Azoarcus sp. KH32C: one gene and its partner. The protein of the gene in region 1 interacts with the protein of each later gene in a pairwise test. Links are inferred from orthologs where the notes say so. Each region holds a gene or a part of one and is shown on either strand. Other genes may lie near its edges. The genes, in order: leuS and ligA.

Region 1 (14,777 bases):
GTCGGGAGCCGCGAGGAGGCTTTCAACTTGTCTTTCGGTCAGGGTTTTCGGGAAACGCTCGGTGCGCATCGGTGGATCCAGCAGAGCGGTGGGATCGGTGTCGATGCGCCCTTGAGCGAGGAGATAATGAAAATAACGGCGCCATGACGATAGGAGTCGTCGCTGGCTGGTGGGACGGGCGGCAAGACTGAATTCGGCCAGATAGGCCATCAGGTCGGCGGCGTCGGCTTGGCTAAGGGTGCCGCCGCGGCGCTGCAGCCAATGCGCAAATAGCGCGAGATCGCTGCGGTAGCTCGCGAGTGTGTTCTTCGACAGGCCGTGCTCGAGCCACATTGCGTCGTTGAAGGCATCGAGCTCGGCAAGGGTCTCGGCCGGAAGTCGGCTTTCCGTGCTGCTCACGACCGTGCTTCGAATTCGAGCAGCCAGCGTTTCGCGCTGATGAGGTAGCCGTCCGTGGCGTTCGCGAAGCCGCCGAGGCTTCCTGCGGCGACGACACGGTGGCAGGGAACCACCAGCGGAAAGGGATTGGCGCCGCAGGCCTGCCCGACGGCGCGTGCGGCGCTGCCGAGTTCCGCGGCGATGCTGCCGTAACGGCGCTGTCGGCCTCGCGGGATTGCTGTGATGGCCGCCCATACGCGGCGCTGGAAAGCCGTGCCGCGTTCGACGAGCGGCAGGTCGAAGGGGCGGTCCGGATCTTCGATCCAGAGCGCGATTTGATGCGCGGCGCGCTCGGCCAGAAGATTGTCGGGAGACTTGGGGGTCGCGTCGGGCGGAAGAAAGACGAGTTCCTGCACGCGGTCCTCGGCGGTGCGAATGCCGAAATGTCCGAAGGGCAATTCGATGACTGCGGCGAATTCGGTCATCGAAGGTGGACGGCGGGTGGCGATCAAGCGAGCCTCAGCTGCCCTTGCCCAATAGGGCTTGCTTGAGTTCGTCGTCGGCGGGGTGTTCGCCGAGCCAGATGCGGAGCAGGGCCGGATAGAAGCCTTCGTTGGGGATGTCGTCGCCGCGACGCGTGCCGCCGACAGTCAGCCGCGTGCCGCTGCCGGGAATCGAGTCGAGCAGGACCTGGGTGCCTTTTGGGGTCTCCTTCAGCGACAGCATGATATTGCGGAATGCGTCGATCGAGGGCTGGAGCGAAGCCAATTCTTGCGGCGTATGGTTCTTCTTCAGGCCTTCCAGCAAGCCCCCGACGAACTGCTCGGCATCCAGATCGCGCAGCGTCACGAGGCGGATTCGTTTCGCTCCAGGCGCAGAGAGGATTGCGGCAAGGTTGCCGGCGCGTTGCGGCAGATAAAGGCCGATCGCATAGACCTTGAAGACCATTCGGGTCCGAAGTCCTGCGCCGTTCAGGGCGAGCGATTGGCCTGCGACGGTTGTCGCGTCGTCGAAACCGATGCCCGCCACGTCGGTGGTCGCTTGCGCGCCGCAGGCCCAGAAAACCAGGAAAAGGAGTGCGACCGATCGCCGCAGGCCGTTCAGGATCCCCATCTTGTCCCCCGGTTGGTCGTGCGTTCAGCGCCGCACTTCGCCATTGCCGAACACGATCCACTTCTGGCTCGTCAGCCCTTCTAGGCCGACCGGGCCGCGCGCATGGATCTTGTCGGTCGAGATGCCGATTTCGGCTCCGAGACCGTATTCGAAGCCGTCGGCGAAGCGGGTCGAGGCGTTGACCATGACCGAGGCCGAATCGACTTCGCGCAGGAAGCGCATCGCGCGGGAGTGATTCTCGGTGATGATGGCTTCCGTGTGACCCGAACTGTAGGCATTGATGTGCGAAATCGCCTCGTCGATGCCGGCGACGACTTTGACGGCGATGATCGGGGCGAGGTATTCCTCATGCCAGTCCTGCTCCGTGGCGGCGACGAGGCGATCGGCATCGACTCCCGCTTCGCGCAGAATCGCGAGCGATTCCGGGCAGCAGCGCATTTCGACGTGCTTGGCCGCCAGCATGCGTCCGATCTCGGGCAGGAAGCGTTTGGCGACGGCACGGTCGATCAAGAGCGACTCGGCGGTATTGCAGGTGCCGTAGCGTTGTGTCTTGGCGTTTTCGACGATCGGAGTGATCTTGTCCGGATCGGCCTGGGTTTCGACGTAGACGTGGCAGTTGCCGTCCAGGTGCTTGATGACCGGCACGCGCGCTTCGCGCGAGATGCGTTCGATCAGGCCCTTGCCGCCACGCGGGACGATCACGTCAACGTACTCGGGCATCGTGATCAGATGGCCGACGGCGGCGCGGTCGGTGGTGTCCACGACCTGCACGGCGGCTTCGGGCAGGCCCGCGGCTGCGAGGCCGCTCCGGACGCAGGCCGCGATCGCCTGGTTGCAGTGCAGGGCTTCCTTGCCTCCGCGCAGGATCGCGGCGTTGCCGGACTTGAGGCAGAGCGCTGCCGCATCGGCCGTCACGTTCGGGCGGGCCTCGTAGATGATGCCGATGACGCCGAGCGGTACGCGCATCTTGCCGACTTCGATGCCGGATGGACGGCGCTTGACGTCCGTGATTTCGCCGACCGGATCGGGCAGGGCGGCGATCTGTTCGAGGCCGGCGGCCATCGCTTCGATGCCCGTCGCGCTGAGGGTCAGGCGGTCGATCATCGCCGGTTCGAGTCCGGCAGCACGGGCTTCTTCGAGGTCGCGGGCGTTGGCGGCCAGAAGTTCGGCGCTGCGCTCGCGGATCGCAGCAGCCATCGCGAGCAACGCGCGGTTCTTGTCGGCGGTCGATGCCGCCGCCAGTTGGCGCGACGCGGCGCGGGCCTGGCGGCCCAAGGTCTGCATGTATTCCTGGATATCCATGAGCGTTCGGTGTTGCGAATCAAAAGACGATTAAAACATCGAACGTGCCTTCGCGGCCAGTGGGCAGTGCGGAAGGGATGGCGCGAAGCTGTGACGCGTCGCTACGGCAGCGGTCAGCGTCGCGAGAGGCGCAAGGCGAGTTGCTGGAACTCGTCCCAGACGTCGCCGGCGGTAAGTCCTTTGATGATGCGATCGATCTTTGCCGCGTGCAGCAGGGCCGCGCGCAGGGCCGCAGGCTGAAGTCGCGGCAGCGCGCGCTGGATGGCCTGGCGGCGCCGTTCGTCGAAGATCCGCTCCGCCTTCATCAGCGCTGTCAGTTGTTGGCCGGCCGCGACACCTGTGCTGAGTGAGGCGAGGGTGCGGATTTCGTTGGCGAGCGCCCACAGCACCAGTGGCGGCGCGGCGCCTTCGCCTTGTAGGCCTTCGAGCAGTCGAACGCAGCGCGACGGGTCCCCCTCGAGGACGGCGTGACGGAGTTTGTCGATGTCGTAGCGCGCGACGTTCAGCACCGCGTCCTGCACGTCCTCAAGGCTCAGCCTGCCTTCCTCGTGCAACAGTCCGAGTTTGAGAATTTCCTGGTGTGCGGCGAGCAGGTTGCCTTCGACGTGATCGGCGATGAAGGCGAGCGCTTCGGGCGCCGCGCTCTGCTTCTGACGCGCGAGTCGTGCGCCGATCCATTCCGGCAAGCGTTCGCGTTCAGGGGCATTGAGTTCGACTGCAATCCCGGCTTCGGATAGCGCCGTGAACCAAGCCGCCTTGCGGGCCGCCCAGTCGAGTTCCGGTAGTGTGATCAGTGTGACGACGCCGTCGGTCGCGTTGCGTGCGTGGCGTTGCAGCGCGTCGCCGCCGTCCCGTCCGGGTTTTCCGTTGGGGATGCGGAGGTCGATTAGCTTCGAACCGCCGAACAGCGAAAAATTGCCGGCGGCGGCATTCAGTGCATCCCACTTGAAGCCTTGTCCGACAACCAGCGTTTCCCGCTCCGTGTAACCCTGGCGACGAGCCGCGGCACGTATGAGGTCCGCGGCTTCGAGCACCAGGAGCGGCTCGTTGCCATGCAGCAGGTAGAGCGGGGCGAGCGGTTTCTCGAGGATTCCTGGCAGCTGGTCCGGGCGCAGGATCACGACTTGACGGCGGCCAGGCGCCGCACCAACTGCTCGACCAGGTCGCCCTGCATGTCGTTGTATAGCAGCGCCTCTTCCTGTTCCTTCGCCAGCACCTGCGAGTCGTCGAAATTGTATTCGCGTTTCGCGGTGATGACCGTTGGGGCAATTCGCTCCGCGCCGGAGCGGTCGACGAGCCGGAAGGCGATCGAGTAGGTCAGTTCATACTCGCGGACCTTGCCGGCGCCGGTCAGCGTCAGGATGTCGCGGTGGCGTTCGTTGCGCAGGATTTCGAGACGCACGTCGGCTCTTGCCGGATCGTCTTCGACGCTGGTGCTGCCGCTGGCGCGAATCCGGCGCCGCAACGCCGCACCCAGGTCACTCTGGGTGCTTACACCTAAGTAGATGCTCGAAAACGCCAGCGGCCGTGGGCCGCGCAGCTGGAAGCCGCAGCCGGAGAGCGCTCCGGCTGTCGCGAGGGCGGCGAGTGCAGCGAGCGTGCGGCGACGCGAACGGCTGTGGGACATCCGGAGCTTCCTCAGACGACGATATTGACGAGCCGGCCCGGCACGACCACGACCTTGCGCGGCGGCTTGCCTTCCATGAATTTCACGGCGGCTTCCGAGGCCAGCGCGAGGGCTTCGATCTGCGAGGTCGGCGCGTCGGCGGCGACCTTCACGCTGCCGCGGAGCTTGCCGTTCACCTGCACGACGAGTTCGATCTCGTCCTGCTTGAGCGCGCTCTCCGACGGCTCCGGCCAGGCGGCCTGCAGCAGGTCGCCGGCGAAACCACACTCGCTCCATAGCGCATGCGCGACGTGTGGCGTGATCGGTGCGAGCAGGCGCAGCAGGATCGACAGACCCTCTTCGACAACTTCCGCGTGGGCCGCGGCATCGTCGCGCGCGGCCTTTTCGAGGGCGTTGAGGATCTTCATCGCCGCCGAAACGACGGTGTTGAACTGATGCTTGCCGAAGTCGTAGTTGGCCTGCTTGAGACAGGTGTGGATTTCGCGACGCACGGCGGCCAGGCTTTCCGGCAGCTTGGCGGAAGCCAGGCTGCGGCTGGCGGGCAGAGCCGCCTTGTATTCGGTTGCGAAAGCGTGGCCGAAGGACCACACGCGGCGCAGGAAGCGGTACGCGCCTTCGACGCCGGAATCCGACCATTCGAGCTGTTGATCGGGCGGTGCGGCGAAGATGATGAAGAGGCGGGCCGTGTCGGCGCCGTAACGCTCGACGAGCGCCTGTGGGTCGACGCCGTTGTTCTTCGACTTCGACATCTTTTCGGTGCCGCCGATGACGACGGGCTGGCCGTCGGCAGTGAGCTTCGCGCCGACGGGACGGCCCTTGTCATCACGCTCGACCTGGACGTCGGCCGGGTTGATCCAATCCTTCTTGCCGTTGTCGGCTTCGCGGTAGTAGGTGTCGGCGACCACCATGCCCTGCGTCAGCAGGTTGGTGAAGGGCTCGGAGACGTTGACCATGCCTTCGTCGCGCATCGCACGGGTGAAAAAGCGCGAGTAGAGGAGGTGCAGGATCGCATGTTCGATGCCGCCGATGTACTGGTCGACCGGCGCCCAGTAATTGACGCGCGAATCGACCATCGCAGTGGCATTGTCGGTGCAGGCGTAGCGCAGGAAGTACCAGGACGACTCGACGAAGGTGTCCATCGTGTCGGTTTCGCGCCGTGCCGGCTTGCCACAGCTCGGGCAGGAGCACTGGTAGAACTCGGGCATCTTGGCCAGCGGCGAACCGCGGCCGGTGACTTCGACGTTCTCGGGCAGCACGACCGGCAGTTGCTCGTCCGGCACGGGGACGTCGCCGCAGTCGTCGCAGTGGATCATCGGGATCGGGCAACCCCAGTAGCGCTGGCGCGAGATGCCCCAATCGCGCAGGCGGTACTGGGTGCGCTTCATGCCGAGGCCGGTGGCCTGCAGGTCGGCCGAGATCGCATCGACGGCGTCCTGAAAGTGCAGGCCGTCGTACTTGCGCGAATTCACGAGGCGACCGGGTTCAGCGTAGGCGTCCTGCCACGGGGCGGCGGTTTCCGAATAAGCGTCGCGGGTCGAGCGCACGACCATCTGGATCGGCAGTTGGTACTTGGTTGCGAAGGCGAAGTCGCGTTCGTCGTGGGCGGGGACGGCCATCACCGCACCTTCGCCGTAGCCCATCAGCACGTAGTTGGCGACCCACACCGGGAGATATTCGCCGGTGATCGGATGCACGACGCGCAGGCCGGTCGGCATGCCCTTCTTCTCGATCGTCGCAAGATCGGCTTCGGCGATACCGCCGTGGCGGCATTCGTCGACGAAGGCGGCGAGTTCCGGATTGTTCTTCGCGGCTTGCAGCGCAAGCGGATGCTCGGCCGCGACGGCGACGTAGGTCGCGCCCAGCAGGGTGTCGGCGCGGGTCGTGAAGACCTTCAGCACGCCTGAGCTGCCGACCGTCGACAGGTCGTAGGGGAAATGGATTTCGACGCCTTCGGAGCGGCCGATCCAGTTCTTCTGCATCAGCTTGACCTGCTCAGGCCAGCCCGGCAGGCCGTCAAGCGCGTCGAGAAGCTCATCCGCGTAGGCGGTGATCTTCATGTAGTACATCGGTATTTCGCGTTTTTCGACCACAGCGCCGCTGCGCCAGCCGCGGCCATCGATGACCTGCTCGTTGGCAAGCACGGTCTCGTCGACCGGGTCCCAGTTGACGGTGCCGAGGCGCTTGTAGACCAGGCCTTTCTTGTACAGGCGCGTAAAGAGCCACTGTTCCCAGCGGTAGTAGTCGGGCTTGCAGGTCGCGAGCTCGCGCGACCAGTCGATCGCGAAGCCCAGGCGCTTCAGCTGGCCCTTCATGTAGTCGATGTTGGCGTAGGTCCACTTCGCCGGCGGCACGTTGTTCTGGATCGCGGCGTTTTCCGCCGGCATGCCGAACGCGTCCCAGCCCATGGGTTGCAGGACGTTGTAGCCGCGCATGCGGTGATAGCGGGCGAGCACGTCACCGATGGTGTAGTTGCGCACGTGGCCCATGTGCAGCTTGCCCGAGGGGTAGGGGAACATGCTCAGGCAGTAGTACTTGGGCTTGTTCGCGTCCTCGGTGACACGGAACGCCTGGGTGCTTTCCCAGTGCTGTTGGGCAGCGGCTTCTACCGTCGCGGGGGTGTATTTGTCCTGCATGGGAGGGGCTAAAGGCGTGGAAAACGCGCAAGTATAGCGCGAAGCCCTGCCGGCTCGTGCGCGACGCGCTACGGGTCGACGGGGAATGCGGGCAAAAAAAAGCACCCGGACTTGCGCCGGATGCTTGAATCTCCACTGAGGGAGAGGGAGGAAGATGGGTGCGCCGGAGGGCGCGAATTCGGGATGACGGCTCAGGCCGCTTTGCGCGACGTGCCGTCGTGGCGCTGCCAGTTCGCCGAAAAGGCGGCGAACATGTCTTCCATCGCGGTCAGCGGCAGGCGCCAGATACGGTTTTGGGTGCGCACGAAGGGTGTCACGTGCGGAGCGCAGAAGCTGTCGCGCTCTTCTTCGAGGAGGCGGAGGAAGGAGTTCATCGCTTCGCCCCAGTATTCGGAGGTGCCAACCCAGCCGGTTTCAGCCGTTGCCTCACGTACGGCCTTGTGCCACAGGACCGTGGCACGTTCGATCGATACGCCTGCCTTGCGGGCATACCAGGGCAGCAGCTTTGGGGTCTTCATCATTTGCTTCTCCAATCGACCATTTTCGGCCGTATCTTGCGCCGCACGGATCCGCTTTTTGGGCCGGTGGTGCGCGCGGTTATTGCAGTGCGTCATGTCGAGCGGAGCGGATTTTGAAGCCTCAAACCGTGGCCTGCCTTGATCCCGCTCAAACCTGTGTTGCTTTGCACAATTGGAAATTAGTCCAATGGTCAGACAACTTCAAGGGTCGTGTTGCAGCGCCGCAACAGTGGTGGAGATGCCAGTCTTGATGCCCGTGCCGGTTAGAATCTCGGCCTCTAGAGGAAAAAACGCATGTCCGATCTGCTTGCCAATCTGAACGCCGAACAACTCCAGGCCGTCACTCTCCCCCCGCGTCATGCACTGATTCTTGCGGGCGCCGGTTCGGGGAAGACCCGCGTGCTGACGACGCGGATCGCTTGGCTGGTCCAGACGGGGCAGGTCGATCCACAGGGGGTGTTGGCGGTCACCTTCACGAACAAGGCCGCCAAGGAGTTGCTGGCGCGCCTGTCGGCGATGCTGCCGCTGAACTTCGGTCATACCGCGCGCGGAATGTGGATCGGTACCTTTCATGGCCTGTGCAACCGGTTGTTGCGGACACATCACCGCGACGCCGGATTGCCTCAACTGTTCCAGATCTTGGATTCCGGCGATCAGCTGGCCGCGATCAAGCGTCTGCTGAAGACTCTCAACGTCGACGACGAGAAATTTCCGCCGCGTGAGCTGCAGCACTTCATCAACGCCCAGAAGGAAGCCGGTTTGCGTCCGCATGCCGTTCAGGCCTGGGACGATTACACGCGCCGCCGCGTGGAGCTTTACATCGAGTATGAGGCGCAGTGCCAGCGCGAGTCTGTTGTGGATTTTGCGGAGTTGTTGCTGCGCAGCTATGAGCTGCTCGAACGCAACGAGCCCATCCGTCGTCACTACCAGCGCCGATTCCGGCACATCCTCGTCGATGAGTTCCAGGACACGAACCGGCTGCAATACCGCTGGCTGAAGCTGCTCGCTGACGAGGGGCGGGAAGGTGGGGCCTGCCTATTCTGCGTGGGCGATGACGACCAGTCGATCTACCGCTTCCGCGGTGCCGAAGTCGGCAATATGCGCGACTTCGAGCGTGAGTTCCGCGTCGACAGCGTGATTCGCCTGGAGCAGAACTATCGCTCGCACGGCAATATTCTCGATGCGGCGAACGCGATCATCCGGCACAACACCGGCCGCCTGGGCAAGAACTTGTGGACGGAGCGCGGCGCCGGCGAGCCGATCCGCGTGTTCGAAGCCTACGCGGACAGCGACGAGGCGCGCTGGATCGTCGAAGAAATCCAGTCGCTGGTGCGGGATGGCGCGAGCCGGTCGGACATCGCCTTGCTGTATCGCTCCAATGCTCAATCCCGGGTGCTGGAGCATCAGCTTTTTTCGTCGGGTATCGCTTATCGCGTGTACGGCGGATTGCGCTTCTTCGAGCGCCAGGAGATCAAGCACGCGCTCGCTTATCTGCGCCTGATTGCGAATCCCGACGACGACACGGCGTTTAGCCGCGTGGTGAATTTCCCGACGCGCGGCATCGGTGCCCGTTCGCTCGAGACGCTGCAGGACGCGGCGCGGACCTGGAATACGAGCCTGTATGCGACGGTGCCGCATCTGACCGGCAAGCCGGGCACGGTGCTCGCGCAGTTCGTCCGTCTGGTCGAGGATATGCGCCGGGATACGGCGAATCTCCCGCTGCCCGAACTGGTCGATCACGCGCTCGATGCGAGCGGGCTGCGCAACTTCTACCGCAGCGAAAAGGAGGGGCAGGAGCGGCTCGAGAACCTCGACGAACTGATCAATGCGGCGGCGAATTTCCTCGCGGATGCGAGTCCCGATGCGGAAGCGATGGCCCAGTCGCACGCCTTGCTGGCGGATTTTCTCGCGCACGCGTCGCTCGAGGCGGGCGACCATCAGGCCGATCCGGGCAGTGAAGCGGTGCAGTTGATGACCGTGCATGCGTCGAAGGGTCTGGAATTCGACGTCGTCTTCCTTTCCGGGCTGGAGGAAGGCTTGTTTCCGCACGAAAACAGCGCGATGGAAACGGAGGGGCTGGAGGAGGAGCGGCGCCTGATGTACGTCGCGGTGACGCGCGCGCGGCAGCGGCTGTATCTGTCATTCGCGCAGAGCCGGATGTTGCACGGCCAGACGCGTTACAACATGCGTTCGCGTTTTCTCGAGGAGATTCCGCAGGCGCTTACGAAGTGGCTGTCGCCCCCGAGTCCGCGCGGCATGGGGATGCGGGGGGGCGGGGAGCCGGCGCGCGGTGGCTATTCGCCGCGACCGGCGCCGGCGCCCGCGCGGAATCAGGACCTGGGCGGACTGCGCATCGGCCAGTTGGTCACCCACGCGAAGTTCGGCCAAGGGGTGATCGTCGCCGCCGAAGGCAGCGGCTCCGATGCGCGCGTTCAGATCAACTTCGGCTCGGCCGGCATGAAGTGGTTGATGCTGGCAGTGGCCCGGCTTACGCCGGCGTAAGCCGGGCTCTACGCGGCGGCCGCAGCGACTGGCCGCCGACATTTCAGGCGCCGTACTTGCGGGCGAGGGCGTCGTGCAATGCGACGAACTCCTGCGTCAGCTTGTGCTTGGGGTCGAGATGGATGATCGGTCGTGACTGCTCGTGCGATTCCTTGATCTTGACCGAAGCCGACAGGTAGGGCGTCAGTACCGGCAGGCCCTCGTCGACGAGTTCCTGCACGACCTTCTGCGGGAGTGCCGCCCGGGCCTGGTACTGGTTGACGACGATGCCTTCGACCGCGAGCGCGCGGTTGTGGTCGGACTTGATCTCCTCGACGTTTTCCAGCAGCGAATACAGCGCACGACGCGAGAATTCATCGCAATCGAAGGGGATCAGGCAGCTATTCGCGGCGATCAGCGCGGAGCGGGTGTAGAAGTTCAGTGCCGGCGGGGTGTCGATGTAAACGAGGTCGTAGTCCTCGGCCAGTTCATCGAGCGCATCGCGCAGCTTGTAGATCTTGTAGCGCGATTCGAGCTTGCTCTGGAGATCTTCAAGCGCGGGGTGCGAGGGCATCACGTCGAGCCCTTCGAACGGGCTCGCGACGACGAAGTCGCCGGTCTTCTTCGGATTGAGCTTGAAGTTGAGCGTCTGATCGAAGAAATCGGCCAGCGTTGCATCGAAGGCGTTGCCCGACTCGCCGAGCAGGTACTGCGTCGAATTGCCCTGCGGATCGAGATCCACCACCAGCGTCCGCATGCCCTGGTGGGCACTGATCGCCGCCAGGTTGCAGGTGATGGTCGATTTTCCGACCCCGCCCTTCTGATTGAACACCACACGTCGCATCATTGCTTTCCTCAAGAGAGTGCCGCGAGATTGTGCCAAAAAATTTCGCTAGACATGCGTCATTGCAACAGCAGATCGCAATTTGTAACCGTGGGAAAGTTTCGGGTTTACCCTGATGCGATGCTTCCTGAGCTAAACTTGCGCTTCGTCAAAGGCGGCCGGATCGGCCTTGGTTACAGGTAAACGCCAGCCGGGCAATAGCCCTCTTTATGCTGTATGCCGATCCTTGCAGCGTGTCTGCAGCGATACCCCTAAAAGCTGTGGATGGTCGCAATTGGCGAGTTGCGGACGGGGGCCTACAGTCCTGCGGTTCGTGACAACGCCTGCAGAACCTTACACACAACAATTCGCCCATTCGAGAGGGAGAACATGGATCAGGATTTCATCACCGCGGCGCTTGAGTACCACCGCTCGCCGACGCGCGGCAAGATTTCGGTCGTTCCGACCAAGAGCCTCACCAACCAGCGCGACCTCGCGCTCGCCTATTCGCCGGGTGTCGCCGCCGCCTGCGACGCGATCGTCGAGGATCCGGGCAATGCGCGTGAATACACTTCGCGCGGCAACCTCGTCGCCGTCGTGACCAACGGCACCGCCGTGCTGGGTCTCGGCAACATCGGCCCGCTCGCGTCCAAGCCGGTCATGGAAGGCAAGGGCTGCCTGTTCAAGAAGTTCGCCGGTATCGACGTGTTCGACATCGAGCTCGCCGAAAACGACCCCGACAAGCTGATCGACATCATCGCCTCGCTCGAGCCCACGCTCGGCGGCGTGAATCTGGAGGACATCAAGGCGCCCGAGTGCTTCTACATCGAGAAGAAGCTGCGCGAGCGCATGACGATTCCCGTCTTCCACGACGACCAGCACGGCACGGCGATCATCTCGTCGGCCGGTCTGATCAACGGCCTGAAGGTCATCGGCAAGGACATCGCGAAGGTCAAGCTCGTATGCTCGGGCGCCGGCGCGGCGGCCATCGCCTGCCTGGACCTGATGGTTGGCCTGGGCCTCAAGCGTGAAAACGTCTACGTCTGCGATTCGAAGGGCGTGATCTACGTCGGCCGCGAAGAGAATATGGAGGCCAACAAGGCCCGTTATGCGCAGAAGACCGAAGGCCGCTCGCTGGCGGACGTGATGGTCGGTGCGGACGTGTTCCTCGGCCTGTCGACGGCCGGCGTGCTGAAGCCCGAGATGGTCGCGACGATGGCCGACAATCCGCTGATCTTCGCGCTGGCGAACCCGAATCCGGAAATCCTGCCGGAAGACGCGAAGAAGGCTCGCCCGGATGTCATCATCGCGACTGGCCGTTCGGATTACCCGAACCAGGTCAACAACGTGCTCTGCTTCCCGTTCATCTTCCGCGGCGCGCTTGACGTCGGCGCGACGACGATCAATGAGGAGATGAAGCTTGCGTGCGTGAAGGCGATCGCGGAACTGGCGCAGGCCGAGCAAAGCGACATCGTCGCGTCGGCCTACGGTGGTGCAGAGCTGCGCTTCGGCCCCGATTACATCATCCCGAAGCCCTTCGATCCGCGTCTGATTGTGAAGATCGCGCCGGCCGTGGCCCAGGCGGCGATGGATTCGGGTGTTGCGACCCAGCCGATCGAAGATATGGCGGCCTATGTCGCGAGCCTGTCAGACTTCGTCTACCAGTCCGGCATCGTCATGAAGCCGGTGTTTGCGGCGGCCAAGCGCATCCCCGCTGAAACCAAGCGGGTGCTGTACGCCGAAGGCGAAGATGAGCGCGTGCTGCACGCGGCCCGTGTTGTCATCGAGGAAGGCCTCGCACGTCCGATCCTGATCGGCCGTCCGAGCGTCATCGAGATGCGCATCCAGAAGATCGGCCTGAACCTCGTGCCCGGTCGTGATTTCGACATCATCAACCCTGAGTCGGATCCGCGCTACAAGGAACTGTGGCAGGAATACCATCGCATGCTGTGCCGTGATGGCGTCACGCCGGAACTGGCGAAGGCCAAGATGCGTCGCGACACGACCCTGATCGGCTGCATGGTGCTGCGTCGTGGCGATGCCGATGCGCTGGTCTGCGGCACCTTCGGCACCTACGACTACCACTTCAAGCAGGTCGAGGACGTCATCGGGCTGAAGCCGGGCGCCAAGCTCTTCGCATCGATGAGCCTGCTGCTGCTGCCGAAGCGCACGATCGCGATCACCGATCCGTACCTGAACGAGAACCCGAACGCCGAGGAAGTTGCCGAGATCGCCCGCATGGCGGCCGAGGAACTGCGCCGCTTCGGCATCGAGCCGCGCGTCGCGCTGGTGTCGCATTCCAACTTCGGCAGCTCGCGTTCGGCTTCGGCTCGCAAGATGCGCGAAGCAGCCGAGATCCTGCGCGAGATTGCGCCGGGCCTCGAATGCGACGGCGAAATGCACGGTGACTCGGCGCTGTCGCCCGAGATCCGCGCCAAGGCGAATCCGGACTCGACGCTGATTGGCGAAGCGAACCTCGTCGTGATGCCGAACCTCGACGCGGCCAACATCTCCTTCAACATGATGAAGATGGCCAACAGCGACGGCGTGTCGATCGGCCCGATGCTGCTGGGCGCGCGCCTGCCGGTGCACATCCTGACCCCGTCGGCGACCGTGCGCCGCCTGGTCAATATCACCGCCGTGGCGGTGGTCGATGCCTACGAGCAACGCCTCGCAGCGGGTTCCGCCGCCTGAGTGCGACGCTGAGTGCCGCCGGGCCCTCGGGTCCGGCGGTTGTCGTGCGGAACCTGCGCACGTGAAGATCCGATCATGCAGCATCTGCTGATCATTTTCGGCATCGTATCGATCGCGCTGGGGCTCGCGTGGCCCTGGCTGTCCCGGCTGCCGCTCGGGCATTTGCCGGGCGATATCCACATCGAGCGCGACGGCTTCGAGTTTCATTTTCCGCTCACCAGCTGCCTGCTGGTGTCGGCCGTCGTCAGTCTTCTCATCTGGTTGTTCCGGCGCTGAACCGGCGCATTACAATGACGGTCTCACATCCATCTTGAGGAGACCGGCATGCCGCATGCAATTCGCTTCCACCAGGTTGGCGGCCCAGAAGTCCTGCAATGGGAGTCGGTCGACGTCGGGATGCCTGCGGCGGGTGAGGTGCAGGTCGAGCATCATGCGATCGGGCTGAACTTCATCGATACCTATCACCGCACGGGTTTGTATCCGGTTCCCTTGCCTTCGGGCATCGGCCTCGAAGGCGCCGGGGTCGTCAGCGCGGTGGGGGAGGGTGTGACGGACCTCGTCCCGGGTGACAGGGTCGCCTATGCGGGCGGGCCGATCGGCGCTTACGCCGAGGTGCGCAACATGCCCGCAGATCGGCTAGTGAAGCTGCCGCACGGGATTTCCTTCGATCAGGGCGCGGCGATGATGCTGCAGGGGCTGACGGCGCAGTACCTGCTGCGTCGAACCTATCGCGTACAGCCGGGCGACACCATCCTGATCCACGCCGCGGCAGGTGGAGTCGGTCTGATCGTCTGCCAGTGGGCCAAAGCCCTGGGGGCAACGGTGATCGGCACGGTCGGTTCGGACGAAAAGGCGGCGCTCGCTCAGGCGCATGGTTGCGATCATCCGATTGTCTATACCCGCGAGAAGTTTGCCGAGCGCGTGAAGGAAATCACCGGCGGCGAAGGGGTTGCCGTCGTGTACGACTCCATCGGCAAGGACACCTTCATGGATTCGCTCGCGTGCCTGCGGCCGATGGGCATGATGGTATTGTTCGGTGCGGCGTCGGGGCCGGTGCCGCCGGTCGATCTGGGCATTCTCGCAAAGATGGGGTCACTCTTCTTGACGCGTCCGACGTTATTCACCTATTCGGCAAAGCGTGCCGATCTCGTCGCCATGGCGGACGAACTCTTCGATGTGGTGGGGACGGATCGCGTGAAGATCGAGGT
Region 2 (14,646 bases), 1.8 Mb from region 1 along the record:
CTCACGATGCTGCAGTGTTACCACGAGCGCGGCATGACACACAGCGCGTCCTTCGAATTCTTCGTGCGCAAGCTCCCGCCGCAGCGTAACTTCCTCGTCGCCGCCGGCCTCGAACAGGTGCTCGACTACCTCGAGGACCTGCACTTCTCGTCGGAAGAACTCGAATGGCTGCGAGCCTGTGGGCGCTTCAGGCCGGACTTCGTCGACTGGCTGGCCTCGCTGCGCTTCACCGGCGACGTCGACGCAATGTGCGAAGGCACGGTCTTCTTCGCCGACGAGCCTATCCTCCGCATCACCGCGCCACTCCCCCAGGCCCAACTCGTCGAGACGCGTATCATCAACCTGCTGCAGTTCCAGACCATGGTCGCCTCCAAGGCGGCCCGCTGCAGTCTCGCCGCACAGGGCCGCCTCCTCGTCGATTTCGGCCTGCGCCGCGCCCACGGCGCCGAGGCCGGGCTTCTCTCGGCCCGGGCAAGCCACCTCGCAGGTTTCGACGGCACCGCGACCGTGCTCGCCGGGATGAAATGGGACATTCCGCTCTACGGCACGATGGCCCACTCCTTCATCCAGGCCCATGATGACGAAACCGACGCCTTCGAAGACTTCGCACGCTCGCAGCCGGCGGCGAACACGATGCTGATCGACACCTACGACACCGAGGCCGCAGCGCACAAGGTGGTGCAGCTGGCCCGCGCGCTTGCGCCCGAAGGCATCACGATCCAGGCCGTGCGCATCGACAGCGGCGACCTCGCCGAGCACGCGCGGCGCGTCCGCGCCATCCTCGACGACGCAGGCCTCGCCTCGTTACGCATCTTCGTCAGCGGCAATCTGGACGAACACGCCGTGCGCGAGCTCGTCTCGACCCGCGCCCCGATCGACGGCTTCGGCGTCGGCACCCGAATGAACACCTCGGCTGACTACCCTTATCTCGACTGCGCCTACAAGCTCCAGGAATACGCCGGACATGCGCGCCGCAAGCGCTCCGAAGGCAAGGCCACATGGCCGGGCCGCAAGCAGGTGTACCGCAGCCTCGACGCGGATGGCCGTTTCGCCGGCGACGTACTCACCGTCGTCAGCGATACGGCAATCGGCGAACCCTTGCTCGCCCCGGTTATGACCGGAGGAATGCGCCTCGCCGCCCATCTGCCGCTCGCCGCCCTGCGCGAGCACGCCCGCGCCCAGTTCACATCGCTGCCGGACGATCTGCGCGCGCTCGACACGCCGACCGCCTATCCGGTCGTCGTCGCCGACGCGCTGCGGGCGCTCGCCGACAGCGTCGATCGCGAGTTCGGCGCCCCCTTCCCACCCCCGAATTCCGGAGAGCTCCAATGACCCTGAAGATCACCTCGTCCGCCTTCGTCCATCAGGCGGCGATCCCCTCGACCTACACCTGCGAAGGCCGCAATGTCTCCCCGCCCTTTTCGTGGGAAGGCGCTCCCGCCGGCACGCAGAGCCTGGTGCTCATCGTCGACGACCCCGACGCCCCCGATCCCGCCGCGCCGAAGATGACCTGGGTCCACTGGGTGCTCTACAACCTGTCGCCATCCGGCACCGGGCTGCCCGAGGCGGTGTCCGCGGCCCAGCTCCCGGCCGCGGCGCTCGAAGGGCTCAACGACTGGAAGCGCACCGGCTACGGCGGCCCGTGCCCGCCGATCGGCCGCCACCGCTACTTCCACAAGCTGTACGCGCTGGACCGCATGCTGCCGGATCTGCACCATCCGACGAAGTCCGCGCTCGAACAGGCGATGCAGGGACACATCCTCACACAGGCGGAACTCGTCGGAACCTACCAGAAGAGTCACTTGTCGTGATTTGAAGGTACATCGCAAAAGGAGTATGGACATGCAGATCTTGCGCACCGCAGCTTCGCTGCTCATTCTCGCCGTCGCGCTGCCGATACAGACCGCACGCGCCGATGAAGGCCCCCTGCCCACGCAGACCTACGAAGGAATCTCCTTCGTCACGGGTGGCGTCGGACTGGAAGAACGCGACCAGATCAATCGCATCGGACGCGACTACAACCTCAAGCTCCTCTTCGCCGAACGCAGCGGCGATTATCTGGGCAATGTAAAGGTCGTCGTCGCGAAGCCGGCCGGGAAGACCGTGCTCGAAGCCACCGCCGATGGCCCGGTCCTGCTCGCGCGACTACCCCAAGGCAATTACCGAGTCACGGTCAGCGCCGACGGCAAGGAGCAAGTCCGCACCGCCCAGGTTCCGGCCCACGGACAAGCATCGATGATCTTCCGCTGGTGAGCGGCGCGCGCCGCAGCGCGTGCACACCGGGGGCTCAAGAGCGCCGGCAGACTTCCTCGAGCACGCGGCGCACGCGCATCATGGCTTCGTGCAGCACCACTTCGATGGTGCTGAACTGGATGCCTGTTTCGCTGGCGCCGCGCCCGGCCGCGTAGTTCGCGACCACATTGATCGCGGCATAGGGCACACCCAGTTCCCGCGCGAGCGAAGCTTCGGGCATGCCCGTCATGCCGACGAGTTCCGCGCCGTCGCGCTCCAGCCGATTCACCTCGGCAGCAGTCTCGAGGCGGGGGCCTTGCGTCGCTGCATAGACCCCGCCGTCGTACATCGGCTCGCCAATACCCGCAGATGCTTCCAGAATGCGCTGGCGCAGCGGCTCGTCGTACGGATGCGTGAAGTCGATGTGATGAACCGGTTCTTCCGGTCCCTCGAAGAAGGTGCTGCGACGGCCCCAGGTGTAATCGATGATCTGGTTCGGCACGACGAGTGCTCCGGGCCCGAAATCCTCGCGGATGCCGCCGACCGACGCCACCGACACGATCGCCGTGGCCTTGACATGCTTCAGCGCCCAGATGTTGGCCCGGTAGTTCACCTGATGCGGCGGGATCGTGTGTCCGTAGCCGTGACGCGCAAGAAACACCACCGGTCGGTCCGCGAGCGCACCGAAGGTCACTGCGCCGGAAGGTTCGCCGTAAGGGGTCCGAACGACCTCGCGACGACTGATTTCCAGCGTCGAAAGTTGTGTCAATCCGCTACCGCCGATGATTGCGAGCATGAAGCCAGTCTCCTTTAGATCCGGCGCCAATTCTAGCATGCAGCCGAAAACGGCATGCCCCGTCCCCGGGCCCAAAGCGCCGGCTCAATGAATTAGGACTTCAGATCGATGCTGCAACGCGGCGCCACGTGCTAGAATATATGGTTTTTCAAAGACTTCTGGACCAACATGTCCCGCGCAATCCGCAACATCGCCATCATCGCCCACGTCGACCACGGTAAAACCACCCTCGTCGACCAGCTCCTGCGCCAATCCGGCACCTTCCGCGAAAACCAGCAGGTTTCCGAGCGGGTGATGGACTCCAACGATCTTGAAAAGGAGCGCGGCATCACCATTCTCGCCAAGAACTGTGCAATCCAGTACGGCGAGACCCACATCAACATCGTCGACACCCCGGGACACGCCGACTTCGGCGGCGAGGTCGAGCGCGTGCTGTCGATGGTCGACGGCGTGCTGTTGCTCGTCGACGCGGTCGAAGGCCCGATGCCGCAGACCCGCTTCGTCACCCGCAAGGCACTGGCCCTCGGCCTCAAGCCGATCGTCGTGATCAACAAGATCGACCGCCCGGGCAGCCGTCCGGACTGGGTCATCAACCAGACCTTCGACCTCTTCGACAAGCTCGGCGCCACCGAAGAGCAGCTCGACTTCCCGGTCGTCTACGCCTCGGCGCTCAACGGCTTCGCGATGCTCGACGCCGCCACCCCCGGCACCGACATGAAGCCGCTGTACGAAGCGATCCTCGAACACGTGCCGCAACCGGAAGTCGACTCCGAGGGGCCGCTGCAACTGCAGGTCTGCTCGCTCGACTACTCGACCTACATCGGCCAGCTCGGCATCGGGCGCATCAAGCGCGGCCGTATCCGCCCGAACCAGGAAGTCGTCGTAATGTACGGCGACGAAAACCGCGGTAAGGCCAAGATCGGCCAGGTGCTGACCTTCAAGGGCCTCGAGCGCAGCCAGGCCGAATCGGCCGAAGCGGGCGACATCGTGCTGGTCTCGGGCATCGACCAGGTCAACATCGGCGTCACGATCTGCGACCCGGACGGCCTCGAAGGCATGAAGCCCATCGCCGTCGATGAACCGACGCTGACGATGAACTTCATGGTCAACTCCTCGCCGCTCGCCGGCCGCGAAGGCAAGTTCGTCACCAGCCGCCAGATCCGCGAGCGCCTCGAAAAGGAACTCCTCAAGAACGTCGCGCTGCGCGTGAACTACACCAACGACTCCGACGTCTTCGAAGTCTCGGGCCGCGGCGAACTGCACCTCACGATCCTGCTCGAAAACATGCGTCGCGAAGGCTTCGAGATGGCCGTCGGCCGTCCCCGCGTCGTCTTCCGTGACATCGATGGCGTGAAGTGCGAACCTTACGAAATGCTCACCGTCGACGTCGAGGAAGAGCATCAGGGCGGCGTGATGGAAGAACTCGGCCGCCGCCGCGGCGAACTGCAGGACATGCAGTCCGACGGCAAGGGCCGCACCCGTCTCGAATACCGCATCCCGGCCCGTGGGCTGATCGGCTTCCAGGGCGAATTTCTGACGCTGACCCGCGGCACCGGTCTCGCCAGCCACGTGTTCGACGATTACGGCCCGCTCGCCGGCGCGATGGGCGAACGCCGCAACGGCGTGCTGATCTCGCAGGACGATGGCCAGGCCGTCGCGTACGCGCTGTGGAAGCTGCAGGACCGCGGCCGCATGTTCGTCACGCATAACGACCCGGTGTACGAAGGCATGATCATCGGCATCCACTCGCGTGACAACGACCTCGTCGTGAACCCGATCAAGGGCAAACAGCTCACCAACGTCCGCGCCTCCGGCACCGACGAAGCGGTGCGCCTGATACCGGCGATCCAGCTCACGCTCGAATCGGCGATCGAATTCATCGCCGACGATGAGCTCGTCGAGATCACGCCGAAGTCGATCCGCCTGCGCAAGCGTTACCTGACCGAAAACGAGCGTAAGCGCGCCGCGAAGGCCGAGGCGATCTAAGCTTCGCGCACCTCCCGCGTATGAAAAAGGCGCTGCCACGGCAGCGCCTTTTTGTTTTCGGCCACCGGAAACGGCGGCCGTACGGACTGCTATCCTCAGCCGCGATTGGCGAGGTAGGCCGCGAACTCTTCACGCACCTCCGGGTGGCGCAACGCAAGTTCCACGGTCGCCTTCAGGTAGCCGAGCTTCGAACCGCAGTCGTAGCGCACGCCCTTGAACTGGTAGGCAAGCACCGCCTCTTCCTTCATCAGCGAAGCGATCGCGTCGGTGAGTTGCAGTTCGCCGCCCGCGCCCGGCTTGATCGAGCGCAGGTGGTCAAAGATGTGCGGCGTCAGGATATAGCGGCCGACCACGGCCTGGGTCGTCGGCGCATCCTCGGGCTTCGGCTTCTCGATGATGCCGGTCACGCGCTGCACGTCGCCGGTCTGGGTTTCGGTGCTGACGATGCCGTACTGACGGGTATCCTCGCGCGGCACGTTCATTGTGCCGAGCACCGAGCAACGGTTGTAGTTATACACGCCCACCATCTGTTCCATCACTGCCGGCGCGCCATGGTTGTCGAGCAGGTCGTCCGCAAGGATGACGGCAAAGGCTTCATCGCCGACCACGGGCGCCGCGCACAGCACCGCGTGACCCAGGCCGAGCGCCTCGGACTGGCGGATGTAGACGCAGTTCACACCCTTCGGCACCGTCTTCTTGACGATGTCCAGGAGTTCCTTCTTGCCGCGAGCGGCCAGTTCGGTTTCCAGCTCATAGGCCTTGTCGAAGTGGTCCTCGATCGAACGCTTGGTCCGGCCCGTGATGAAAATCAGGTCGGTGATCCCCGCATCGACAGCTTCTTCCACCGCGTACTGGATCAACGGCTTGTCCACGATCGGCAGCATTTCCTTCGGGCTCGCCTTCGTCGCCGGCAGGAAGCGCGTTCCCATACCTGCTACAGGGAATACGGCCTTCGTGACTTTCTTCATTTCTTGATTCTCCCGTTCCTCGAATAACGATTCAGGCCGGCGTTTGGTCCGTGCCATGGTTTCATTCTGCTTCAATGAGTTGCAGCAACCCTGCTTCATCCAGGATCGCCACACCCAGTTCCTGCGCCTTGGCCAGTTTCGACCCGGCTTCCGCACCTGCGACTACATAATCCGTCTTCTTCGACACCGAACCGCTCACCTTGCCGCCCCGCGCCTCGATCAGGGCTTTCGCGTCCTCGCGGCTCATCGTCGGCAGCGTTCCAGTCAGCACGAACACCTTGCCGCTGAGCCCTCCCGCCACTCGCGCCGCCGGGGCGCCTTCTTCCCACGTCACGCCCGCCGCCCGCAACTGCTCGATGACTTCGCGGTTGTGCGCCTCGGCAAAGAACGCCGCGATGCTCTCTGCGACGATCGGCCCCACGTCCGGCACTTCCAGCAACTGCTCGACGCTTGCGTCCATCACCCGATCGAGCGAACCGAAATGCCGCGCCAAATCCTTCGCCGTCGCCTCGCCGACATTGCGGATGCCGAGCGCGAAGATGAAGCGCGCGAGTGTCGTATGCCGGCTCTTCTCGATCGCCGCAAGGAGGTTCGCCGCCGACTTCTCGGCCATCCGCTGCAGGTTCGCCAGCGCCAGCACGCCCAGCTTGTAGAGGTCCGCCGGCGTCTTGACGATGCCCGCCTCGACCAGCTGATCGACCAGCTTGTCGCCCAGCCCCTCGATGTCCATCGCGCGTCGCCCGGCAAAGTGCAGCAGCGCCTGCTTGCGCTGCGCCGGGCAGAAAAGCCCCCCCGTGCAGCGCGCCACCGCCTCGTCCTCCGCCTTGTCGACGTGGGATCCGCACACCGGACAGCTCGTCGGCATCACGAAGGCCCGCTCCATTCCCGTCCGCCGCTCGACAATCGCAGCGACGACCTGCGGTATAACGTCTCCGGCCCGCCGCACGATGACATGGTCACCGATCAGGATCCCCTTGCGCTGGATTTCCTCCTCGTTGTGCAGCGTCGCGTTGGTCACGGTGACGCCGCCGACGAAGACCGGCTTCAACCGTGCGACCGGCGTCAGCGCACCAGTTCGCCCAACCTGCACTTCGATGCCGAGTAGCTCAGTGATTTCTTCCTGAGCCGGATACTTGTGCGCAACGGCCCAACGCGGCTCGCGCGTGACAAAACCGAGCTCGCGCTGCAGATCGAAACGATTGACCTTGTAGACGACGCCATCGATGTCGTAAGGCAGGCTGTCGCGCAATGCGGCGATGCGATCGTGAAATGCCTTGAGTCCTTCGACGCCCTGGGCGAGGACGCGGAGCTCGCACACCGGGAAACCGAATGCCGCGAGCGCATCCAGCAAGCCGGCGTGCGTCCCTGGCATCTTCCAGTCGCCGACTTCGCCCAGGCCGTACGCGAAAAAGGACAAGGGCCGCTTTGCAGCGATTCGCGGATCGAGCTGACGCACGGCGCCGGCCGCGGCGTTGCGCGGATTGACGAAGACCTTCTCGCCCGCCGCGAGCTGACGCGCATTCAGCTTGTCGAACTCGTCGCGCCGCATGTAAATCTCGCCCCGCACCTCGATCACGGCCGGCGCATCGCCTTTGAGACGGAGCGGAATCTGCCGGATCGTGCGCACGTTGTGCGTCACGTCCTCGCCGGTCTCCCCGTCGCCGCGCGTCGCGCCGCTGACCAGGACCCCATCCTCGTAGCGCAGACTGATCGCCAGCCCGTCGAACTTCAGCTCGCCGGCGTACTCCACGGCCGGATCGGTCTCGCCCAGCCCGAGTGCGTTACGCACGCGCGTGTCGAACGCGACGATGCCGCCATTGCTGGTGTCGGTCTCGGTGCGGATCGACAGCATCGGCACCTTGTGGCGGACCGGCCTGAGCTCGGGCATCGGCGCTCCGCCGACGCGACGGGTCGGCGAATCGGGGGTCGCAAGCTCCGGATACTTGGCTTCGAGGGCCTCCAGCTCACGGAACAGCCGGTCATATTCGGCGTCCGGAACGGTCGGCGCATCGAGAACATAATAGGCGTAGTTGTGCGCTTCGAGCTCGCGCCGCAACTGTGCGGCGCGCTCGAACGCTTCAGACGAAGCAAACATCAGTCGGAAAACAGCCGCATCGCCAGCTGCCCGCCCGCCGCCATGCTGCCGCTCGCCATCTGAGCCTGGAAGTGCTGAATCTGGTTGCGGATCATGTTGGCCGCCTCGGGCCCCAGCGGCGAGCGGTTGTCATCGACAACGACCCCTTGCAGCGCGTCCGCCATCTGCGACGCCTGCCGCATCATCCGCTCGAAGGCGAAAACACCGTTCGGAACGCGCGGCACATCGATCAACAGTGTCATGCCGTGCGTCGCGATGTTGCGCATCGTGTCGGCGGCAAAGATGTTCGCCTCCATGTTGCTGAGCGTGAACAGCGTGTTGCCATCCTCGTCGCAGGCATGGAAAGCGCCGTCGTTGCCGATGACGAGCCCGTTCGATTCGGCCAGCGCCCGGATCTTCGTACCGGCGAAGGGCTGTCCGCTGCTCACGATGTTGATGCCGATCTGCACATCGACGCCGGCACAGAAACGGTCGAGCTCAGCCGCATTGCGCAGCGTTTCGCCGCTCGATGGGACTTCCGCCGGCACGGCGAAGAACGCCTCGGCAACACGCTGCACGCCGCCCGAAAAATGCATCAGGTCCGACTCGCTGATCGGCCCGCGCCGATCGACCATCTGCATCGCCGCACAGAACCAATGATAGGCACCGGCGCTGTGCGCATTGAGTTCGCGCCACACGTTCTGCGCATCGTCGAACCCGTACCAGCGCACGGGCTTCGAGATACCCATGAGTTGCTCGCTCTGCGCCGCCCACAGCCGCGGAGCCTCCAGCGGTTCGATCGATTCGATGCGGATGATGCAATCGACGCGCGAATCGACCTGCTCGGGCGGCCTCGGGGTCGCCTTGCGCAAGCCGGGATCTCGCACGGCCGCATGCCCCGACCGTTCCCCGCGCACCACGGAGGGCTCAAGACGCTCGTCGGCGGACGCTCCGCCTTCGTTCGGCTCGAGCAGCACGTCACGATGTTCCGACTTGAATGCGAGCTCGGCCTCGCGCCGATGCTTGCGCTCCTGCCACTTGTTGTAGCCGACGATACTGACGACCGCTGCCACCCCCAGGGCGGCCAGTCCAATCTGCAATTCGCTATCCATCTCGATTCCCGTTGTCAGGCTGCTGCCGGCTCGGCCAGTCGCAGCGCCTCTTCGATATCCACTTCCACTACGCGGGAGACACCTTGCTCCTGCATCGTCACACCAACCAGCTGCTGCGCAATCCCCATCGTGATCTTGCTGTGGCTGATGAAGATGAACTGCGTCTGCAATGACATACGCTTCACCATCTGACCATACCGTTCCGTGTTCGTATCGTCCAGTGGGGCATCCACCTCGTCAAGCATGCAGAACGGCGCGGGATTGAGCTGGAACATCGAAAACACCAGCGCAATCGCCGTCAATGCCTTCTCGCCGCCCGAAAGCAGGTGGATCGACGTATTCTTCTTGCCCGGGGGCTGCGCGACGATCTGGATGCCCGCATCCAGGATCTCGTCGCCAGTGAGCACCAGCCGGGCCTGACCGCCGCCGAACAGCTGCGGAAACAGCGTGCCGAAATGCTGCGAGACGGTATTGTAGGTCTCCTGCAGCTGTTCACGTGTTTCACGGTCTATCTTGCGGATCGCATCCTCCAGGGTTTCGATCGCCTCCATGAGGTCGTCGTACTGGACGTCCAGATAGCCTTTGCGCTCCTGCGCGCTGCGCAACTCGTCCAGCGCCGCGAGATTGACCTGCCCGAGATCGGCAATTTCACGGGCCAGGCGCGCGACTTCGCGCACCAGCGATGTTTCGCGCAGGTCTGCGGTCAGCAGCGGCTCCAGCGCCGTCTCGTCGGCCTGGGCTTCAGTGAGACGCTCCTGGAATTGCGCGCCGGCGAGCTCGGCCGCCTGCACGGCAAGGCGCAGTTCCGCGACTCGCGCGCGGGCAGGCGCGGCCTCCTGTTCGGTGCGCAGCCGCATCTCCTCGGTCTGGCGCAAGGATGCCGCGGCCGCTTCGAGCGCATCGCGGCGTGCAGCCAGCGCGGCCTCGCGTCTTTCCCTCAGCGCGAGCGCTTCCTGCAGCGCGTCGTTGCTGCGCCCGCTGTCGGTCGCCTCCAGTTCGTGCCGGCGAGCAAGCAGTTCGGCCGCAACGCGTTCGAGCTGCTCGCCGGCCAGCTGCAGGTTGCGGGCAACGTCATCCAGCTTCCCGGCGCATTCGCGCTCCGAAAACCGCGCCTCCTGCAATTCGCGCGCCGTCGCCTGCTCCAGCGCCCGCACCTCGCGCAGCACGTTGTCGCGCTCGGCAAGGACTTCGGTCGCGCCGTCGAGGCGCTCGCGCTGAAGATCCGCGAGCTCGGCGGCACGCGCCAGCTCCATCTCGGCCCGCGCCAGATGCTCGCGCTCGGTACTTTCGAGATGCACGAGATCCTCGAGATCGCGCGCAAGCTGGTCGCGTCGCTCTTCGGCACGCTGACGCGCCTGGGTCAGCTTGAGAAGCTCGACCTGTTCCCGATGGACCTCCTGCTGTGCATTCTGTAACTCGCGCCGCAGCGCGTTGCCACGTTCCTGCAGCTCAGCCGCCACGGACTCGGCGCCCAGCATCGTGTCATGAGCGAAGCCGGCCTCTTCCTCCAGAGCGGCGAAGCTCTCCACCAGCATATCGATCTCGCGCTGACGCTCCATCACGCCGTGCGTGCGGCTGTCGGGCGCGTAGTGCACAAGCACATGTCGCGTGAGAATTTGTCCCGAGGGCGCGACGAGCACGACACCGGCCGGGATCTCGTCCCTGCGATCGATCCACGCCACCAGCGAGTCGACCGCCATGCAGCTGTCGAGCCAGTCGGCGACGATGCCCGCGAACCGCGCATCGCCGACACCGACCTTGTCGAGCAGCGCGCATGCGCCATCCAGGACGCGCGGCGCGGCAGAGGACGGCGACCCGGCGAAAACGACCGCCAGAGAACCCGGCGGAGGCTCGTCGAACATCGCACGCGCAGCCTGCGCGACCTCACCCGTCAGTGCGGCCAGCCGTTCCCGCAGCACCGCCTCCACGGCCGTTTCCCAACCCGGCTCAACCCGCAGCTCGCGCCACAAGGGCGGTAGCTCCGCGAGCTTGTGGCGCTTCAGCCAGTCGCCGAGCTGCCCCTGCGACTGGACGCGGTTCTGAAGCTGCACGAGGGCATCGCGGCGCGCCCGCAACTCGGTCAGGCGCCGCTGCATCTGACGTTCGTGCTCGACCGCGGCCTTCAACGCAGCCTGCGCCTCGGGCTGGCGCTGCTGGATTTCGGCGAGCTCGCGCTGCTGCGCCTCGTGCTGGTCCTGCAGCAACTCGAGCCGGGCTTCCTGCTGCGCGACCGCCGCCTCGTCGGGCCCTTCAATGCTCCCGGTCTCGGCGCTGAGACGCCCGCGCCGCTGACTCAAGGCATCCAGCGCCCGCACCGCGCTCGCGCGATTCGCCTCCTCGACACGAAGCTGCTGCTCGGTCTGCGACAGTTCGCGACGCGCCATGGCTACCGTGGCGTCCGCCGCCTGGCGCGCGGACTCGGCGTCGGGGACACGGTCGGCGATCTCCGCGTGCCGTGCCTCAGCCTGCTCCATGCGCATCGCGGCATTGTCCTTCAGCCCGCCCCAGCGATCCCGCTCGCCCAGCGAGGCTTCGCGGCGCGCCTGCCAGTGCCCTTCGTCGGTCACGAGCTGCGCGATACGCGCTTCGAGACGCTTGCGAGCGTCGTCCAGATGCCGCAATTCGGCCTCCAGGCGCGTCACTTCGGCAGAGACGGCAAACAGATCCGTCTGCGCGACGTGCACGGACTCCGACGCATCAAAATGCGCCGTCCGCGCGGTCTCGACGGCCGTCTCCAGCGCCTGCAACCGCGCACTGTCCGACTCCATCTTCGCGGACAGCGTGTTCAGTTCGCCTTCGAGCCGGGCCTGTTCGGCGCGCGCCTCCTTGCGCTTGAGCATCCACAGCAGCTGCTGGCGCTGGATGTGCGCCGCGTTCAGATCGCGGTAGCGCGCTGCGATCTCGGCCTGCACCTCCAGGTGCCCGATCCGCTCGCCGAGCTCGATACGGATGTCGTCGAGGCGCGCCAGGTTGTCCCGCGCATCGGCGAGCCGCCCTTCCGTCTCCCGCCGGCGCTCGCGGTACTTCGTGACCCCGGCCGCCTCCTCGAGAAAGCCGCGAATCTCTTCCGGCCGCGCCTCGATGATGCGCGAGATCATCCCCTGCTCGATGATCGCATACGCGCGCGGCCCGAGCCCGGTGCCGAGGAAGAGGTCGATCACGTCCTTGCGGCGGACCTGGACGTTGTTCAGGAAATAGGTCGACTCCCCACTGCGGTCGAGCACCCGCTTGACCGAAATTTCCGCGTAACGCGACCACTGCCCGGCCGCCTTGCCTTCGGAGTTGTCGAAAACCAGTTCGACGCTCGCGCGCGAAACCGGCTTTCGGGTCGTCGAACCGTTGAAGATAACATCCTGCATCGATTCGCCGCGCAAAGCGCTGGCCCGGCTCTCGCCGAGCACCCAGCGAACCGCATCGATGATATTGGATTTGCCGCAGCCGTTCGGACCCACCACGCCCACCAAGTTTCCTGGTGTCTGCACTGTGGTGGGATCGACAAAGGTCTTGAAACCGGCGAGTTTTAGCTTGGAAAGACGCACGTCAGAGCGAAGGACTGGACCGGTGAAATGCCAACGAAGCGCGACTGCCGCCCCTGCGCGGCCAGTCAAAGCTCAACATGATACCATCGCCCGCTTGACGCCTTTACCTTGCTGCAGAGCCGATAGAACGTGAATCCCAACCTCGCCCGCCTCCAGCCTTACCCCTTCGAGAAACTGCGCGCGCTGTTCGCCGGCATCACACCGCCGGCGGAGCTCAAACCGATCCGCCTTTCGATCGGCGAACCGCAGCACGCCACGCCGGCCTTCATCACGCAGGCCTTGATCGACAACCTCGGCGGGCTCGCGAACTATCCGACGACCCAGGGTAGCGAGGCGATGCGTACCTCGATCGCGCGCTGGCTCGAACGCCGCTACAGACTTCCCGCCATCGACGCAGCGACCCAGGTCCTGCCTGTCAATGGTTCCCGCGAAGCGCTGTTCGCATTCACCCAGTGTGTTGTCGACGGCAGCCGCCCCGGCGCAAAAGTGCTGAGCCCGAACCCGTTCTATCAGATCTACGAAGGCGCGGCCCTGCTCGCCGGCGCCGAACCGGTGTTCATCAACAATCTCGCGGAAAACCGCTTCGGCTCGGATTTCGACGCCGTGCCCGAAAGCGTGTGGCGCGACGTGCAGCTGATCTTCGTCTGCTCGCCCGGCAACCCGACCGGCCACGTGCTCGGGCAAGCCGAGTGGGAAAAGCTCTTCGCGCTCTCCGACCGCTACGGTTTCGTGATCGCCGCCGACGAGTGCTACTCCGAAATCTACTTCGACGAAGACGCGCCGCCGATCGGCGCGCTCGAAGCCGCCCACAAGTGCGGGCGGACCGATTTCCGCAACATCGTCGTGTTCTCCAGTCTCTCGAAGCGCTCCAACGTGCCCGGCATGCGCACCGGCTTCGTCGCCGGCGATGCAGCGATCATGAAATCCTTCCTGCTCTACCGCACCTATCACGGCTGCGCGATGAGCCCGTCGGTGCAGGCCGCCTCGACCGCCGCCTGGAACGACGAAGCGCACGTCATCGAAAACCGCCGCCTGTACCGCGACAAATTCGACCGCGTCACGCCGATCATCGCACGTCACCTGAAGGTCGAGCGTCCGGACGCGGCTTTCTACCTGTGGGCGCAGACGCCGATCTCGGACACCGAGTTCGCCCGCCGCCTGCAGGCTGCATATAATGTGACCGTCCTGCCCGGCAGTTTCCTTGCCCGGGAGGCCAACGGCGTCAATCCGGGCGCCGGTTTCGTACGGATCGCCCTGGTGGCCGAAACGTCCGAATGCCTGGAGGCTGCCGAACGGATCGCAGCCTTCTGCCAAACTCTCTGAACAATCGGAAATTCCCCATGCAAGAACTGCAAAAGATCATCGACGACGCCTTCGAAAACCGCTCCAGCCTGTCGCCCTCGTCGGCGCCGGCCGTCATCCGCGATGCGGTGGCCGAAGTCATCAACGGACTGGACTCCGGCCGCCTGCGCGTCGCCGAGAAGGTCGACGGCAACTGGACCGTCAACCAGTGGATCAAGAAGGCCGTCCTGATCTCCTTCCGCCTGCGCGACAATGAAGTGCAGTCGGCCGGTGCGCTGAACTTCTATGACAAAGTCCCGACGAAGTTCGGCGACTACACGCCCGAGCAGTTCCGCGAAGGCGGCTTCCGCGTCGTGCCGCCGGCCGTCGCACGCAAGGGCAGCTACATCGCGAAGAACGTCGTGCTGATGCCCTCCTACGTCAATATCGGCGCCTATGTCGATGAAGGCACCATGGTCGATACCTGGGCCACCGTTGGCTCCTGCGCCCAGATCGGCAAGAACGTGCACCTGTCGGGCGGCGTCGGCATCGGTGGCGTGCTCGAACCCGTCCAGGCCGGTCCCGTCATCATCGAAGACAACGTCTTCGTCGGCGCGCGCTCCGAAGTCGTCGAAGGCGTGATCATCGAAGAAAACGC

What was found.
Region 2: the proteins of leuS (region 1) and ligA interact in binary tests that used the Escherichia coli proteins (3 or more experiments, as listed by UniProt). The link is inferred for Azoarcus sp. KH32C from one-to-one orthologs.

Annotation. Positions count from the first base shown.
Region 1 is NC_020516.1:1,394,541-1,409,317, forward strand. The notes cover bases 4,232-7,362. They hold leuS (leucine--tRNA ligase), read right to left. Parts: upstream 7,054-7,362; coding sequence 4,432-7,053; downstream 4,232-4,431. Other genes in these bases: lptE (LPS assembly lipoprotein LptE), read right to left, coding at 4,232-4,420; AZKH_RS06275 (hypothetical protein), read right to left, coding at 7,245-7,362. In the rest of the region: site-specific tyrosine recombinase XerD, read right to left, coding at 1-399; AZKH_RS27610 (methylated-DNA--[protein]-cysteine S-methyltransferase), read right to left, coding at 396-863; AZKH_RS06250 (chalcone isomerase family protein), read right to left, coding at 898-1,491; AZKH_RS06255 (glutamate-5-semialdehyde dehydrogenase), read right to left, coding at 1,516-2,793; holA (DNA polymerase III subunit delta), read right to left, coding at 2,907-3,914; more of lptE, read right to left, coding at 3,911-4,231; more of AZKH_RS06275, read right to left, coding at 7,363-7,574; AZKH_RS06280 (UvrD-helicase domain-containing protein), read left to right, coding at 7,866-10,073; AZKH_RS06285 (ParA family protein), read right to left, coding at 10,117-10,896; AZKH_RS06290 (NADP-dependent malic enzyme), read left to right, coding at 11,266-13,569; AZKH_RS06295 (DUF2905 domain-containing protein), read left to right, coding at 13,645-13,845; AZKH_RS06300 (quinone oxidoreductase), read left to right, coding at 13,894-14,777.
Region 2 is NC_020516.1:3,158,069-3,172,714, forward strand. The notes cover bases 5,561-8,560. They hold ligA (NAD-dependent DNA ligase LigA), read right to left. Parts: upstream 8,078-8,560; coding sequence 6,044-8,077; downstream 5,561-6,043. Other genes in these bases: galU (UTP--glucose-1-phosphate uridylyltransferase GalU), read right to left, coding at 5,561-5,982; AZKH_RS13855 (cell division protein ZipA C-terminal FtsZ-binding domain-containing protein), read right to left, coding at 8,077-8,560. Also shown: AZKH_RS13820 (nicotinate phosphoribosyltransferase), read left to right, coding at 1-1,332; AZKH_RS13825 (YbhB/YbcL family Raf kinase inhibitor-like protein), read left to right, coding at 1,329-1,811; AZKH_RS13830 (carboxypeptidase-like regulatory domain-containing protein), read left to right, coding at 1,843-2,253; AZKH_RS13835 (S-methyl-5'-thioinosine phosphorylase), read right to left, coding at 2,288-3,028; translational GTPase TypA, read left to right, coding at 3,197-5,014; more of galU, read right to left, coding at 5,110-5,560; more of AZKH_RS13855, read right to left, coding at 8,561-9,168; chromosome segregation protein SMC, read right to left, coding at 9,183-12,707; dapC (succinyldiaminopimelate transaminase), read left to right, coding at 12,837-14,030; dapD (2,3,4,5-tetrahydropyridine-2,6-dicarboxylate N-succinyltransferase), read left to right, coding at 14,048-14,646. UniProt on the Escherichia coli protein: DNA ligase that catalyzes the formation of phosphodiester linkages between 5'-phosphoryl and 3'-hydroxyl groups in double-stranded DNA using NAD as a coenzyme and as the energy source for the reaction.